DNA from 4 places in the Arthrobacter sp. Sr24 genome. Region 4 is predicted to be linked to each of the others. Evidence: riboswitches for the same ligand, from Rfam matches in the RefSeq annotation. Region 4 holds a riboswitch; each other region holds the start of a gene.
What was found. Region 4 has a riboswitch for cyclic di-AMP ahead of ACX80D_RS06320 (M23 family metallopeptidase). Riboswitches for the same ligand answer to the same signal wherever they lie in the genome.
Positions count from the first base shown of each region.

Region 1: linked by a shared signal. The riboswitch ahead of ACX80D_RS09795 (M23 family metallopeptidase) and the one ahead of ACX80D_RS06320 (M23 family metallopeptidase) in region 4 are both predicted to bind cyclic di-AMP.
Region 2: linked by a shared signal. The riboswitch ahead of ACX80D_RS09920 (M23 family metallopeptidase) and the one ahead of ACX80D_RS06320 (M23 family metallopeptidase) in region 4 are both predicted to bind cyclic di-AMP.
Region 3: linked by a shared signal. The riboswitch ahead of ACX80D_RS10495 (aggregation-promoting factor C-terminal-like domain-containing protein) and the one ahead of ACX80D_RS06320 (M23 family metallopeptidase) in region 4 are both predicted to bind cyclic di-AMP.

Region 1 is NZ_JBTNDB010000012.1:34,152-38,006, forward strand. Features, by position in the region: gene ACX80D_RS09790 (hypothetical protein) at 1-129, shown strand, start outside; gene ACX80D_RS09795 (M23 family metallopeptidase) at 615-1,436, opposite strand; cyclic di-AMP (ydaO/yuaA leader) riboswitch at 1,442-1,641, opposite strand; gene ACX80D_RS09800 (hypothetical protein) at 2,424-2,822, shown strand; gene mobF (MobF family relaxase) at 2,819-3,855, shown strand, end outside.
Region 2 is NZ_JBTNDB010000012.1:61,404-65,258, forward strand. Features, by position in the region: gene ACX80D_RS09910 (copper resistance CopC family protein) at 468-1,088, shown strand; gene ACX80D_RS09915 (hypothetical protein) at 1,176-1,640, opposite strand; cyclic di-AMP (ydaO/yuaA leader) riboswitch at 2,067-2,235, shown strand; gene ACX80D_RS09920 (M23 family metallopeptidase) at 2,241-3,032, shown strand; gene ACX80D_RS09925 (DsbA family protein) at 3,261-3,855, opposite strand, start outside.
Region 3 is NZ_JBTNDB010000013.1:81,267-85,121, reverse strand. Features, by position in the region: gene ACX80D_RS10505 (MFS transporter) at 67-1,341, opposite strand; gene ACX80D_RS10500 (MarR family winged helix-turn-helix transcriptional regulator) at 1,341-1,826, opposite strand; cyclic di-AMP (ydaO/yuaA leader) riboswitch at 2,056-2,252, shown strand; gene ACX80D_RS10495 (aggregation-promoting factor C-terminal-like domain-containing protein) at 2,257-3,021, shown strand; gene upp (uracil phosphoribosyltransferase) at 3,129-3,767, opposite strand; gene tadA (tRNA adenosine(34) deaminase TadA) at 3,790-3,855, shown strand, end outside.
Region 4 is NZ_JBTNDB010000006.1:113,106-116,960, forward strand. Features, by position in the region: gene serC (phosphoserine transaminase) at 1-621, opposite strand, end outside; gene ACX80D_RS06315 (metal-dependent transcriptional regulator) at 900-1,595, shown strand; cyclic di-AMP (ydaO/yuaA leader) riboswitch at 1,709-1,957, shown strand; gene ACX80D_RS06320 (M23 family metallopeptidase) at 1,968-2,777, shown strand; cyclic di-AMP (ydaO/yuaA leader) riboswitch at 2,920-3,130, shown strand; gene ACX80D_RS06325 (NlpC/P60 family protein) at 3,135-3,855, shown strand, end outside.

The DNA of each region.
Region 1 (3,855 bases), on a different contig from region 4:
ATAGCCCACGTTGTCATGACCGGCGGTCCGCCCGGTATCCAGGACCTGTTTATCGGCTACCCCACTGCGGCGGTGTTGATGATCGGTGGCGCTGTTTTGGCCGGGCGTGCCGCTCCTAAAAGTAGCTGATTTGCGCGGACTAGACTTTCTCGTCAGACAGGACCACTTGATTGTTGGTTCACGAAGCAATTGAGGGCAGCTGATTGCCCAAAGTGTCAGCTAAGGGTCAATACTTGCCCGGGTCCTACACGGTCCCGGGCAAGTATGATTCAGGACGCCAACGTTGAATTTCCCCGCTGGCAGCTGGCAGGCCCAATGAAGGGCGCCAGGCCGGCTTGGTTGCCTCCTGATTAGCCTGGGAACTGCTTACCCTGATCTGGGCGGACCTGCACAGCTTCGGCGGCTTCCCGCGAGCGGCCTTATCCATCCGTCGGCTCCTTTGCCTGCCGTAGTCGACGGGCAACGCTATCGTAGTCGCCTGATTTTCCACACCCGAAGTCCTATCGCCCGGGTAACCGGCAGCCTAGAAACTCGACGAGAACACCGCGCCAATGATGGCCGCAGGGCAACGTTCACTCAAAGCCATGCCCCGGCAGCAATCCATCATGACGTCCTTAGATGAAGGGCGCCGGATCGACGGTCTGTCCATCAACCACGACCTCAAAATGCAGATGGCATCCCGTGGAATTGCCAGTCGTTCCGACTCCAGCTATGGCAGCCCCGGCATTGACCTGCTGGCCGACACTGACCCCAATGGAGTCCAAATGGTTGTATGTGGTCTTGATCCCATCACCGTGGTCGACAACGATTCGATTTCCGCCACCGTACGGGCTCCACCCCGCCTCAGTCACGGTACCGGCGCCTGACGCAAACACTGAGGTGCCACACGCGCCAGCAAAGTCGATCCCAGTGTGCAGTTCCCCTCCCGCCCCAGTCAACGGATTAACCCGATACCCAAAAGGCGAGGTGACCGTCAGCTCAGCCAACGGAGCACGGAGTCCTGAGGACGGCTGCGCCGGCGTTGACTCTTCTACTGGCGCCGCTCCTGGAACTTCCGCGGGAAGGGGGGCCTCTTGGGCACCCGCCGGGTGCAGGGCACTCGGCGGCGTTGGTGTCTGAGCTGGCTTACTGGACACCAATGGTTTGGCGAACGACACCACGACATCCTCATCCGCCGTCACTGTCGGTTGCACTGAGGATATAGACGCACTGGCGGTCACTGCGGGCGAAAGATGACTGGTTTCAGCATGGGCGGCAGGAAGCGCTGTCAATGCAATGAATCCCGCTGCTGCCACAGCCAATGCCAATGATTTCTTGCCCGTGAAAGACTCGGGAGCCACATCGGGGGCTGACGCCCAGTGACGTCCTTTGTTCTCCGTGGTGATGAGCTTTGATTTGGTCGCGCGACGGCGTCCGTGCTGGCGGTGGGCAGGCATAAATAGGGTCCTCTCAACGCCTACGAAGTTAGCTGTCGGATTCGGGCGAGGTATGCCCGGCCGGCCCAACGCTCCGCCACACAGGCAGTGATTCGTTGAACAGGCTTCACCCCAAGGTGCACCAAGGCACCGATCGTGGTTCCTCCGCCCCCGTCACGAAAATGAACGATCGCGGACCGCCGACGGGGTTCGGCGAAGCGGGCCACGAAATACCCATTAGGGGTATATATTTTCTTCAATCCTAACGGACACGAGCCGAAAGTTATAATTTCGTTACAAATGAAGTTTGGAGCCCTAGCCAACCCGCCTTGCCGCCACTGGCTGGCCACCGGTCCGTGGTCCCATACACCCAGGATCAGCACCATTATTGGACCCGCTGAAGATAAAATGCTCTCAATTGTCGGCCCCCGCAGTCTTCTACAGGTTCGCGGTCTGACCCACGAAATGATCCGACTTCAGGCGGTCAGGCCAAAACCGCACTATGGCCAACAGCCTTCGTCAACGACCACCTCTGGTCAGGATGCACCCAGCCGAATACGGCTGGCTCCGCCCATCCACCGATCATCTCCAGACAGGAAATCCAGTGCTGCATGGATCCCGCATGCGGCATTCCCCTGCACCACCATCATCCCGCCTACTTTCCCTTCGCCCATCGCTTCAACCAGATACCACCAAGGCCAGACCCCTCAGCAAATCCACCCGGCCCCCACCCTGCCGCTGCCCCACCCAGAAAATCCTTACACGTCTGGCACCCAAGGTCTTACCCGAGGCGGGAAGTCCCACGGGCAGTAGTCATGGGTGAGGACGCCCCCGCGACCATGAGTCTGTATGTCTACTCAAAAGTGCCCCCAATGTCACGTCCTTTTTGACCCACGTCGGTCCACTCAGTTGTACTGTTCAGCCGAGTGCTCTGGGCGATACCGCGAGCGCCGTCGTCGAGATAGGCGACGTGCCACAGCGCGAATAACTTCTCAAACGCTTGTCGCCGTGGAGCGTGCCGATGGGAACGCTCGCCTGCTGCTTGCTGAGAAGCGGCATGAGCGCAGCCTGCACTCCGAGGCATCAGTTGTGGTGACCAAGTTTCAGGAAACGGTCTTGGCGCGAGACAAGGTCATTGATGAGCAGATAACTCGGCTCCAACTTTTGAGCGCCAAGTATTTTGATCAGTCCGGGCAGCTTGCTGAAGCCAAGGCAGCATGTACCGAGCTGACGTTGGAGGTCTCGCGGATCTTGAAGGACCGGCATGCTGACGTGCAGGACCTGATGCAGATCGCGGTTCGCATGCTCCAGCTCACCGACCATCTCGGTATCCCCCTTGATCGTCCGACTGCGGATATCTTTCTCCGCCGCGGCTGGAATACGAAAATTCCTGCAGGCTCACGGTGACTGTCTCCATCGCCCGCCTCACCGCTCACAGCGGGGTCAAGTACCTGCTGAAGACCACCATGTCCGACGACGTTCACCTCGCCTCGGGTCATGCCACCAATTACTACATGAAGGCTGGCACCCCTCCTGGCAGGTGGCTCGGTCAAGGACTTGCTGGCATCAGTCGCAAGCCCTTGGATCCAGTGAGCTCAGGTGATGCCAACGCGGTCTTCACACATGCCGAACATCCCAACACCCACGAGCCGTTGGGGCGCCATCATGGCCAAACGACTGTGGCCCATCGCAATGGCGAGGACGTTCAGCGCTATGCTGTTGCTGGCTTCGATCTAACCTTCAGCGTTCCTAAGTCGGTCTCGACGTTGTGGGCACTGGCCCCACAAGAGGTTCAACGGCAGATCCTCGCCGCGCACCATGAGGCCGTCAACGAAGTCCTGGCATGGTTGGAACAATCTGCCATTCACACTCGCACTGGACGAGGCGGCGTCGCCCACGTCGGAACCGTCGGCGCCGTCGCTGCGGCCTTTGACCATTGGGAGTCCCGCGCCCGCGATCCCCAACTCCACACGCACGTCGTCATCGCTAACAGAGCGCAAAGAATCACCGACCAAGCGTGGGCCACATTAGATTCGCGAACCCTCTATAGAGCCACGGTAGCCGCCAGTGTGCACTACAACGGGCTCCTCTTTGACCGGCTGCAAGACAGGCTGGGTGCAGTTTCTGGTTTTCGAGCCCCGGCTGGTCATGACCGGAATCCGCGCCATGAGTTGGTCGGTGTGGATGATGCCTTGATTCAGGAGTTTTCCAGCCGTTCGCAGGGCATCAATATGGAGACTGATCGCTTGATTGCCGAGTGGGAGAAAACCCACGGGTCTGCCCCCTCGGCCACCACCATCATTAGATTCCGTCAACAGGCAACTCTCTCCACCAGGCAAGCCAAAGAGACGAACCCTCAACCGTTGGACAGTCTCTCTGCGGGGTGGCGCGACCGCGCCGAAAAGTTGGGTTTCGATCCAGCGCAAGTCCTGCGCCACAC
Region 2 (3,855 bases), on a different contig from region 4:
TGAGGACGGCAATCGCAACGGTCCCGCATGAGCACCTCACGGCCGCGGATTCGCCACTTATGATGACCTTGCACACCGCTGGGACCATCGTCGCTGCACTGGTCTTGGCGTGGGGCGAGGCGGCGCTTTGGGCGCTTGCACGCTGGCTTTGTCCGCTGATTGTGGTCCCAGAAGTTTTTTCAGTTGCTCCAGCTTTCCGCGCCCTGCCTCAACAATACGGCGCATTCGCACGGCGATGGAGGTATCTCGGCAAACCTTCTATGCGTGGTCCCCCTCTCTGGAGAGCGCGTCTGCCCGCGTAGCCTGCCCGGCCCTCCGTAGCGGCAACCATGATTCCTGGACGTTTCCTTGTACGTGGGTGCTACGACGTCCGGCCACGAGGAGCACGCGGGGAACGCGGGGAACGCCTTGGCACTAGCCTGACAAATCATCCAGTGAACCACACAACAGAATTGCAGAAATACACGATGAAAACACGCCCCATTCGACGCTACCGCCTCCGTCTGGCCTTGGCAGCGGCCATGCTCATTCCGGCTTTCGCAGCCGCCCCCGCACTTGCCCATGACGCTCTCGAGTCCACCGTGCCAGCCAGCGATGCCACAGTCGCCGTCGCTCCCAGCTCAGTCTCCCTGACACTGTCCAATCCCCCGGCCGATTCCGACAGTTTGAAACTCAGTATCATCACCGTCACCGACGGAGAAGGAAAGACCGTCAGCGACGGCAATGTCACCATCCAGGGCCCCACACTCTCCACCGCCATTACTCCGGGAAGCAATGGACAATACAAGGTGCTGTGGCGTGCAGTTTCCTCAGATGGGCATCCCATTGAGGGGAACTACGCTTTCACTGTAGAAGACCCGAAACAGATTACGGCGGTCACGAAAGCGCCAACCGAAGCACCAACCGAAGCTGCGGCCGAGGGGAGCCCTACGGCCACTACCGGAGCTGGAACTGCCGCCGAAGAACCGGCAGCATCCAACGCTGGGACTTTGGTGTTGGCCATCGGCATACCGGCCGCCATCCTGGCTGCCGCACTTGTAACGTTGATCATCGTTCGTCGAAACTTGCGTAAAACCGAGGCGTCCTAGAGCAGGCCCATTGGCGTTCTCAAACACGTCCTTCGGACGTTAACGGTGAACGGCCGATTCCCGGGCAAACTCTCAGGGATCGGCCGTTTATTCGCGCACGTCCGCCGTGCGACGGCTATTGAGATATCGAGAAACACAACCTCCAAGGACGCTAACGGCCATAACAACGAAGGCACCCACACCGACACCGAAGAGAATGGTCGGCAAAGAGGTACGGGAGCCCGATGATTCGGCTGAGATGATGGCGAGCCAATAGAGGACAGTGACCAACAACCAGGCTGCTCCACTGAAGGCTGTGAACCGCGACCACGCCGCGAACCAGCGATGGCCGCCCTGATAAGAGAAGGCCACTGCCACTGCCGCGATCCCCGCTGCAAGCAACAGCTGGGCTCCAAAGAAATAGGCTGTGGCGATGAAGCCCACAGGAATGCAGAATCCTCCGATGAGTAAAAGCCGGCGGACGCCCAGAGGCATTTTGGCTCCGCCGACGTCCTCCCCACTAAGGGTGGCCGGAGCTGGCATTGCGTTGGGGTCTGGGGCTGAATCGTTCATGAATCCTTACGGGAGAGTGGCGCTGGAGAGAGCTGTAGAGCGTAATCGTCTTCAGGGCGACGTTGGGTAGATCCACGTTGGCCGGCGCTGATGCCAGGGCAGAGAAAACACTTGTTGAATCAAGTGATCTACGCACGGTCAACGCATTGCTCTGTGCTCATTTGCCCCTCACAGGCTCCGCCCAGATTACTAAGCGAAAATATAAGACATATGAGCATATGTTCATACTACCGCCGTCGGATCGCTCAATCCGAGGTTTATACGCACGATGCGGAAACGATGGTGCAGCCCTGACCATCTCCAGGGACAGCCAGCTTCCATCCGTACCGTGTTTCTGTAACCGACGCAGCGGCAGTAACTCACCAAACAAGGCTTATCTGAATTGATATGCCCGTGTGCCGTTTCGCCAAACCCCGCCGGCGGTCCACGTTCAATTAGCTCCTAGGCGGGGGTGGAGGACCCACCAGCGGTGCGCTTGCGTACCTTGGGGTGAAGCACACTGAACCGACCACCGTGAAAGCGTCCGGTCCTTAGGTGTGCCGGGCTGATCTCTCGCCCGAATCCGACAGCTAACTTCATCGGCGCGAGAGGATTACCACCATGCAGTCCCATAGCCAACACGGCCGCCGCCGTGCCCAAACGCCCGCCCCGCCTCCCCGAAATCTGGGACACCACTGGTCCAGGCCTCCCATCTCCGTGTCGAAGCCTGGCCGTCTCGGGCGACGGTTTAGCGCCGTCGCCGCCTCCGGATTCATCGTGGCTGTCACTCTGACGGCCGCTCACGCTGGCGTTGCCCACACCCCCGACACTTTAAAATCAGCCACAGCCGTAGCGGCGAAAGAGATCCCGCAGGTGACTGCCAATAAGGACGCGGCCATCAGTTTCGATACGCCAGCCATCACCAGCAAACCGGCACCGCCGGAGTCTCCCGCCCAAACCCAGGCCAGCCCGCTGCAAGCTGCACGGCCGGCCCCAGTGGCGACGACGCCGGAGACTTCGTCAGCGACTTTGCGCCCGCCGCTGGCGGCCATGAGCGTTAACTCCCCCTTCGGATATCGGTCCAATCCACTCTCGGGCGCCAGCGGAGAGCTGCATACCGGCTTGGACTTGGCAGCCACATGCAATACCCCGGTCTTCGCGGCCGGTTCCGGAACAGTCACAGAAGCTGGATGGAGCCCCTACGGGGGAGGAAACCGCATTGTCATCGACCACGGCAACGGGATCCAAACCACCTACAACCACCTCGCTGGCATCGGACTTAGCGTCGGACAGCAAATCACTCAGGGAAACGAGGTGGCCGGGGCTGGTACAACGGGGAACTCCACCGGTTGCCATCTCCATTTTGAAGTCATGCTCAACGGTCAAACCGTCAACCCGGATCCTTTCTTGTAAAACGGCCCCGGGGTGGCATCACCCCGCTCCGGACTGTGACCGGTCCGGAGCGGTACGACCAGTTTTCGCGTGGCCAGCCCATGGACGGACCGCCCCTGGCATGGCCCCAAAAGTGTAGCCGTCCTGGAACGAGGGCAGGGTGAGCCTTATGCGGCTCAGATCATGGAAGATATACCCAGCCTGCCAGCGCCGTCGAGGTAGGTAAGCGCTGTCGTGGCGAGCGGGCGCCTATTGTGCTGCTTCGGTGAGTTGTTGGCGGAAATCTGCTTCACTGGTGAGTTCGAGTATTTCGCCGTTGAGGAAGAAGGTCGGTGTGCCTGTCACGCCGAGGGCTTTACCATCGGCGATGTCTTTACGGATTCTGTCTTTCGTCTTCTCATCCGAGACCGCGACATCGTAGGCGGCCATGTCCAACTCCAGTTCCTGCGCGAACGTCCTGAACAGGGGTGCCCTGGTTTCTTGCTGCTCTCCCCACTGTTTCTGTGTCTGGAACATCTTGTTGTACATCTGCTCATACTTGCCCTGTTGCGCGGCGGCCTCAACCGCCAAAGCGGCGGTGCCGGAGTTTCGGTGCCCGGGTAGCGGGAAGTAGCGGTTGATGAAGGTTACCCGGTCCCCGAATTCCTTCTTCATTTCCTCTACTACGGGATACATGGCACCGCAGGCTTCACATTCGAAATCGAGGAATTCCACGAGCTGAGCCTTCTCTGTGGCAGGTGTCGTGAGTTTGTGGCTGTCCTCGCGGACGAGCTGCACGTCGGCGGAAGGCTGCGGGGTCGCGTCCGGGGCAGAGCTGGGGGCAGGCTGGATTGTTGTGAGGACT
Region 3 (3,855 bases), on a different contig from region 4:
TGAAGCGCCGGTCCCACGCGGGCCGGCACACACCCGCCGCCCCCTGATCCGGCAGCCCCAGGCCGGCTATCCGGCGGTACGGCGCAGGCCCAGCACGGGCCAATGCGGGCGCAGGCCCTTAATCTGGTCCCGCAGCCTGACGTTATTGCGCCGATTCATCAGGATCAAAGCAGCCAAGCCCGCAACGAGGGCAACAACCGCTGCCAGCCCCAAGGACCAGCGCGCCCCAAATTCAGTGGCAATCCAGCCCACCAGCGGAGCACCAATCGGCGTCCCGCCCTGCAAAACAACCATGTAGACAGCAAGTACCCGTCCCCGCATGGCCGCATCGGTGGATAATTGAATGGTGGTGTTGCAGGCATTCATGAACGTGAGCGAGGCGAGCCCCACGGGCACTAGAGCAATTGCATAAAGGACGTAGCTCGGCATGAAGGCAGCCACCGCCACGGTGATCCCGAAGCCAAGGGCGCCGCCAATGATGTACAGCATCCGTGTGTTCTTGCGGCGGGCAGCCAACAACGCCGCCCCCAACGTGCCAATCGCCATAACAGAGCCCAGCAGCCCGTACTCCCCCGGCCCCAAATCAAATACGGTGGTGGCCATGAGCGCGTTAGTGATCTGGAAGTTCATACCAAAGGTGCCCACTACGAACACCAGAACCATGATCATGAGCAGATCGGGCCGCTGCCGAATGTACACCAGCCCTTCACGAATCTGCCCCTTGGCGCGGGGCACATGCACCGCCGGGACGAGCTGATCGGCCCGCATCCGCCACAGGGAGAAAATGACTGCCGCAAAGCTGGCGGCGTTGATCAGGAAGGCCGGTCCCGTGCCAACCAGTGCGATCACCAGCCCGGCAACACCGGGGCCAGCCAGCCGGGCCAGGTTAAAGGAAGCGCTATTAAGTGCGACGGCGTTGGGCACGTCTTCTTTAGCGACCACTTCCGAGACAAACGCCTGCCGCGACGGAGCGTCAAAGGCGCTGGCAACTCCCAGGAGAAGCGCTAGTGCATAAACATGCCACAGTTGTACAGACCCTGTGACCACCAAGATTCCCAACAAAAGCGCACAGATTCCCATGGCCGACTGGGTGATCAGCAACAGTTTTCGTTTGTTAACCCGGTCTCCCAAGAGTCCGGCGTATGGGCCTATGAAAATAATGGGCAGAAATTGCAGGCCCGTCGTGATGCCCGCGGCCGTTCCTGAGTTATTGGTCAAGACCGTCAAGACCAACCAGTCTTGGGCCACGCGCTGCATCCACGTACCGATATTGGAGACCAATGCACCGGTCACCCAGAGCCTGTAGTTGCGCACCTTGAGCGCTCTAAACATTGAACTCATTAGGCGCTCATCTCCTGCAGGATCAAGGCCGCCTCGTGGAGCGTGTTCCGTTCCTGTGGCGTGAGTGCAGCAACTCGTTGCGCCAGCCACGCAGTGCGCAACGACCGGGCGTAGTCAAGGGCCGCACTGCCGGCAAGGGTAATACTGATCAGCACTTGGCGCTTGTCCTGGGGGTTTTCACTCCTGCTGACGAAATCAACTGCCACGAGGTCATTGACGATCCGAGTCATGGACGGCGCCTGAATTTGTTCCCGCGAAGCCAGCTGACCCACCGTCCGGGGCCCCTCCCCCAACCCCGCCAGAACCGAATATCTGCCTGGACTCAATTCCCCCGTCGCCGCTTCGGCCCGGAGCCGCCTGGAAGTTCGCATGATGGCCACTCGCAGTTCCGCGGCTAAGTAGCCCGGATCTTGAGCGGCGGAATTTGGGGCGCCGGTACCTGCCGTGACATCTGCAGCGGCCGGTTGGGTGGAATGTTCAGTCATGGATGCTCAGCTACCTAGCTACACAAGTTTCGTATCTTCTGCTTCAAACCCTAGATCGTTAGCAGTGCTAAGTAAATGTCATACTGGTCACTCGCGCTAGCACCAGCCAATAAAGTTGCCTACTACAATGCTCGTTACCAAAATGTGACATATGGTTTCGGTTCGGTTACTCTCGCTAGAGTGCCTCTTGAATCATTACCGGTTCTGGCATTAATGGATGGTTCGCCGAGCTCTGCCGCCACCCATTTCCCTCAAGATCCATGGCAGAGACGGGGGACCCAATCTTTCTGGGCCTTCCCATTATGGAAGCCCTTGGGGTTAAGCCAGCGCAACGTCAACAGGCAGTGAATTCTGCCTCTCGAGGATGCGTGGCCGGATTCTCTAGTCCGTTCCCGACAGCTCACCTCGCAGGCGTAGAGAGGCACCCCACATGTCTGCAGCACCCCAGCGCGGCCGTCGTCGCGCAGAACCAGCAAACCGGCCCTCATGTCGCGACCTGGCTACCGCTCACAAAGATAATGCCCGGAGTCATGCAGCCACACCGCGCGGCGTTGCTGCCGTCACCACCACCGCCAAATGCATGGCTGCTGTAGCCGTTGTCGGCGCTCTGATGGCTGCCGGATCGGTGGCTTCGGACACCCTGAACCCTGTGGCAGGTGCCACCGACACGAGCAATCTGGTCGCAGCCATTGATCAGGGTACGCCTGCTGTTGTCTCGGCACCGTCGGACGCAGCCATTAGCTTCTCCGGGATCAGCGTCAGCTCCAAGCCTTCCCCCGCAGCCACAGCTTCCACAGCTTCCACAGCTACGGTGAAACCTGAAGCCGATGCGGTCACGCCCGTGGCGAGCCCGGATGCAGCCCCGCTGACCCACCCCGTTGCCGTGGATAACCCCGCCGCAGCGAAGGCTTTCGCGGCCAGCCAGCTAGGTTCCCACGGTTGGGGTGCAGACCAGATGAACTGCCTGAACCTACTCTGGGAGCGCGAATCCAACTGGCGCACCACGGCCGAGAACGCCTCCAGCGGCGCCTACGGGATCGTCCAGTCGTTGCCAGCCAACAAAATGGAAAGCGTCGGATCCGACTGGGCCACCAACTATGAAACCCAGATCCTTTGGGGCCTGGGCTACATTGAGGGCCGTTACGGATCCCCCTGCGGCGCCTGGGGCCACTCCGAATCCGTGGGTTGGTACTAACGCAGCTACCGGGCCCGCCGCTTACGCAAAATGCCACCCTTTGACGTTATTGCCATAGTTCAAACCCTGGCAATGACGTCAAACGGTGGCATTTTTCAAAAGTTGGTTTAGTCCACGACGCCGTAGAGTCGGTCGCCGGCGTCGCCGAGACCCGGAACAATGTATGCGTTCTCGTCAAGGCCTTCGTCGATGGAGGCCAAAACTACGTGAACGTTATCGCGTCCGCCGTGGGCTGCTTCGAGCTTGGCGAGGCCTTCGGGGGCTGCCAGCAAGCAAATGCAGGTGATGTCCGCTGCGCCGCGATCGAACAGGAACTTGAACGCCTCAATGAGCGTTGAGCCGGTGGCCAGCATCGGGTCCAAAACGTACACCTGACGGCCGGTCAGGTCTTCAGGAAGACGCTCGGCGTAGGTGATGGCCTCGAGAGTTTCCTCATTGCGGGCCATACCCAAGAAGCCAACTTCAGCCGTGGGTAGAAGGCGGGTCATACCTTCGAGCATGCCCAGACCGGCGCGCAGAATCGGCACCACCAGCGGCGTCGGCTTCACCAAACCGGTGCCAACAGCACTGGTCACAGGCGTCTCGATGTTGACCGGCTCCACGCGTACTTCACGTGTTGCTTCATAGGCCAGCAGCGTGACGAGTTCTTCAGTCAGCTGACGAAAAACCGGTGACGGAGTGTTCTTGTCCCGCAGAACGGTCAATTTGTGGGCAATAAGCGGATGATCCGCAACGAATACGCGCATGAATAAAAGCTACCATTGAGCCGTGTCCAATTCCTCAAATTTACCTAGAATCGAGACCACTACCACGGCCTTACATGCCCAGTGGATG
Region 4 (3,855 bases):
AATGCCGCCGTCGGACGCGAAGTTCTTTTGCGGTGCAAAGTAGTAGACATCGCTTTCGCTCACATCCACGGCCAAGCCTCCTGCTGCGGACGTCGCATCGATGAGGACCAGCGAGCCCTCGTCGGCCCCAGCAACACGCTTTACAGGGGCTGCAACTCCGGTGGAGGTTTCATTCTGGGGCCAGGCGTAGGCGTCCACCCCGGCTTCAGCTACGGCCACCGGGCGGGTCCCGGGCTCAGCCTTGATGATGGAGGAAGCAGCCAGGAACGGAGCCTTATCGGTGGCCGCGGCAAACTTGGAGCCGAACTCGCCGAAGGAAAGGTGCTGGGCCTTGTTCTCTACGAGGCCAAAGGTTGCCACGTCCCAGAAAGCTGTCGAGCCGCCAACGCCGAGGATTACTTCGTAACCGTCGGGTGCGTTGAAGAACTGCTTCAAACCGCTGCGGACATCGCCTACGAGATTCTTGACCGGGGCTTGGCGATGGGAGGTGCCAAGCAAGGATGCGCCGGCCACGGAGAGTGCCGCTACCTGCTCGGGGCGAACCTTGGAGGGCCCGGCGCCGAAGCGGCCATCGGCCGGGCGCAGGTGTGCAGGGATGGTGAGGGGCGTGGATTCGCTCACGAGTTGCTCCAAAATTAAGCGATGGAAGTGGTGTTTTGAGCCAAGGGCTGTTGCCAATTCTGCCGTAGAAGTGCGCGCAGAAGAAAAATAGAGCCAACAGTTCCGCAATATGGGTTTTAATACAACTGCACTATCTCTGCCCCGATCCCACCGTCCGTTTCGGCCCGCTGTTCATGTTTGGTGCCGCCGGGACAGTTTCCCCGCAGGGGCGCAAGCAGGCTAACGTAGAGAGGATGCTTTATGTCTTAATCCTTGCCCAATAACAGGAGGTCGTTGCCGTGGCAGATCTGATCGACACAACTGAAATGTACTTGCGTACCATCCTGGAGTTGGAAGAAGAGAACATTGTTGCCTTGCGGGCGCGTATTGCCGAGCGTCTGCACCACTCGGGCCCTACCGTTTCGCAGACCATTGGACGCATGGAACGCGATGGCCTAGTCATCGTCTCCGGTGATCGGCACCTTGAACTGACAGCTGAAGGCCGCGACAAAGCAACGCGGGTCATGCGCAAGCATCGCCTCGCGGAGCGGTTGCTCTCAGATGTGATTGGGCTGGACTGGGCTTTTGTGCACGAAGAAGCCTGCCGTTGGGAACATGTCATGAGCGAGAGGGTGGAGCAGCGTCTTTTTGATCTGCTGGGACGCCCTAATGAATCACCGTACGGAAACCCCATCCCGGGCTTGGAAGAGCTGGGAGGTGAGGTAGCTCCCGTTTTTGCTGCGGGCTTGGTCACATTAGTAGAGGCTATGACTAGCTACTCGGCGGGCCAGGAAGTCATTATTCACAGACTGTCCGAAAGGATACAAGTGGAGCCCGAACTTCTGCTCCAATTGGACGAGGGTGGATTACGCCCAGGGGCCCGGATTTCCTTGGAACAAGTGGGGGAGTACATCTCCGTGCGGGTGCCTGGAATTGAGGGTGCCTTGGAACTCCCGCCCGAGGTCGCATCGCACGTTTTCGTGTCCATGAGCTGACCGTCTTTTTGACACTCCACTATTGATGAATAAGGTAACGGAATTATTACGTTTACCGCTTGTGCCGTATAGTAAATATCTGACGCCGTAATCAAAGCGTTACCGTACTGCGACACCGAACCTTGCCTTCGCAGCATGGACAGTAATCATTTAGGCAAGGGCGGGGGAACCACTTTCGACGGGCCAATGGTCCGTCTTGGGGTGAAGCTCACACTCGAAACGCAACACTGGCACTACCTATGACGCAGCCCTAACGCTGACTGCGCCTTGGCTATGCCTGTGTCCAAAGAGCGTGGGCCGGATCAAAAGTTACACTCTCTGATCCGAATCCGACAGCTAACTTCGCAGGTGCTTTATATAGAGAGGTTTTTAGTGTCAGAGGTCAAAGTGCGGGGACGCCGTCGTGCGTCGTCGTTGGCAACACATGAGCTGTTGTCAGTGCCCGGTAGTCGCCGGGAAGCAATTGCTGCAGAACGGGCAACTGCCCCCACCAGCAGTGCAGTAGCCCAGATGCTGCGTGCCGGAGCCGCCAGCGGCGCCGGACAAAAAATGGGCGTAGCCATGGCAGCCACGGGTCTAGTCCTGGCTGTTACGCTTCCTTCCACGCAGGTTTCTGAAGACCTCCACATGGATACTGCAGTAGCTGTTTCCGCGGAAACGCAGGTCACAGCAGGTGCGCAGATCCCCATCACCTTCGCTACTCCGGAAATCGGCAGTGCTTTGAACCCAGATGGACAGCTCAAGCAAACCCTCAAGGTCAACGCCTCCAACGTGACCCTCCAGGCCTCCAAGGGAACCCTCTCGGCGCCCCTAGTGACCTTGGTGGAAAGTTCACCGTTCGGTAACCGCATCAGCCCCATTACCGGCCAGATCGATGAACGCCACACCGGTCAGGACTACGCTGTCGCGAGCGGCACTGAAGTGCTCTCCGCCGCCGGTGGAACCGTAACCTTCTCAGGCTGGCACAGCTACGGTGGAGGCAACCGCGTGGTTGTAGACCACGGTAACGGCCTCTCAACCTCGTACAACCACATGAGCAGCAACCTAGTGCAGGTTGGCCAGAAGGTTGAACGCGGCGACGTAGTGGGCCTCAGCGGCTCCACAGGCGCTTCTACCGGCCCCCACCTGCATTTCGAGGTCATCATCGACGACGAAGTTGTCGATCCTAAGGGCTGGCTTTAATTCCCCCACAGGGGCTCTATAGTTACGACTTAGTCACACGACCGTGACCTTAACGTGACATTGGGAAAAAACTGTTGTACCGTCGTAATCGCGCCAACTTCGAATCAAGTGGGCGCCCATAAGCCGATTGCCTAGCTCTGCCACTGCTTATGGTCCGTTCGTATCAATCGTCTGGCAGGGGCGGGGGAACCAATAATCGGGATTCGTAGAATGCTTGCGAAACCCTAGGGGTGAAGCCGCGAAGCGTTTAGTCACTGGCAAGGGAGAAATTCCTTGAGTGGATCAACGTGGAGCGGCCGGGTGACTCCCATCCGAATCCGACAGCTTACCTCGCAGGCTTTGGGAGAGGAATCCTTCTTGGCTTCAAACACTGCCCTCGGGCGCCACCGCGCCGAGGTTGTTAAGACCAGTCCGATCTCCACCCTCACGAAAGCCGTCAGTTTCAATGTCGGCGGGGTTGGTCGTCAGGCTGCTGTCATCGCAGCAGCTTCAGGACTTGTACTGACATCCGGTATCGCCGCAAACGCCGCAACTCCCACCGTGGAGCGCGCTTCGGACGGTGCCACTACGCTGAACTTGAACACGGAACTCGCTTCCGCTATCACGGCAGCTTCAACGGTGAAGATTTCCTTCGCCACCCCCACCATCACCTCCACCCCGGCTCCTGTTGTTGAAGCGCCGGTAGTTGTAGAGGCACAGTCCAGCGAAGTTGCAGTTGCAGCACCGGTTGCTGAAGCAGCAACCGCCGCAGCTCCAGCAGCTCCTGCGACTCCTGCTGCAGCAGCAGCAGCGCCGGCCGTAAGCGTCACCGAGCCGGAGCCTGTCGCACCTCAGCAGGCTGCAAGCGGAGTTGGCGCAATCATTGCCAGCGCTGCCTTGTCTCAGCTTGGCATTGGTCAGGACTGCACTGCGCTGGTTCGCAACGCTCTCTCTGCAGCTGGCATTTCCTGGGTTGGCTGGCCTGGCGACTACCTGAACAAGGGCCGCTTGGTCTCTCAGGGCGAAGCTCAGCCCGGCGACTTGATCTACTATGCAGATGGTGGTGTGGGTCTGGCCCACATCGCTGTTTACATTGGCA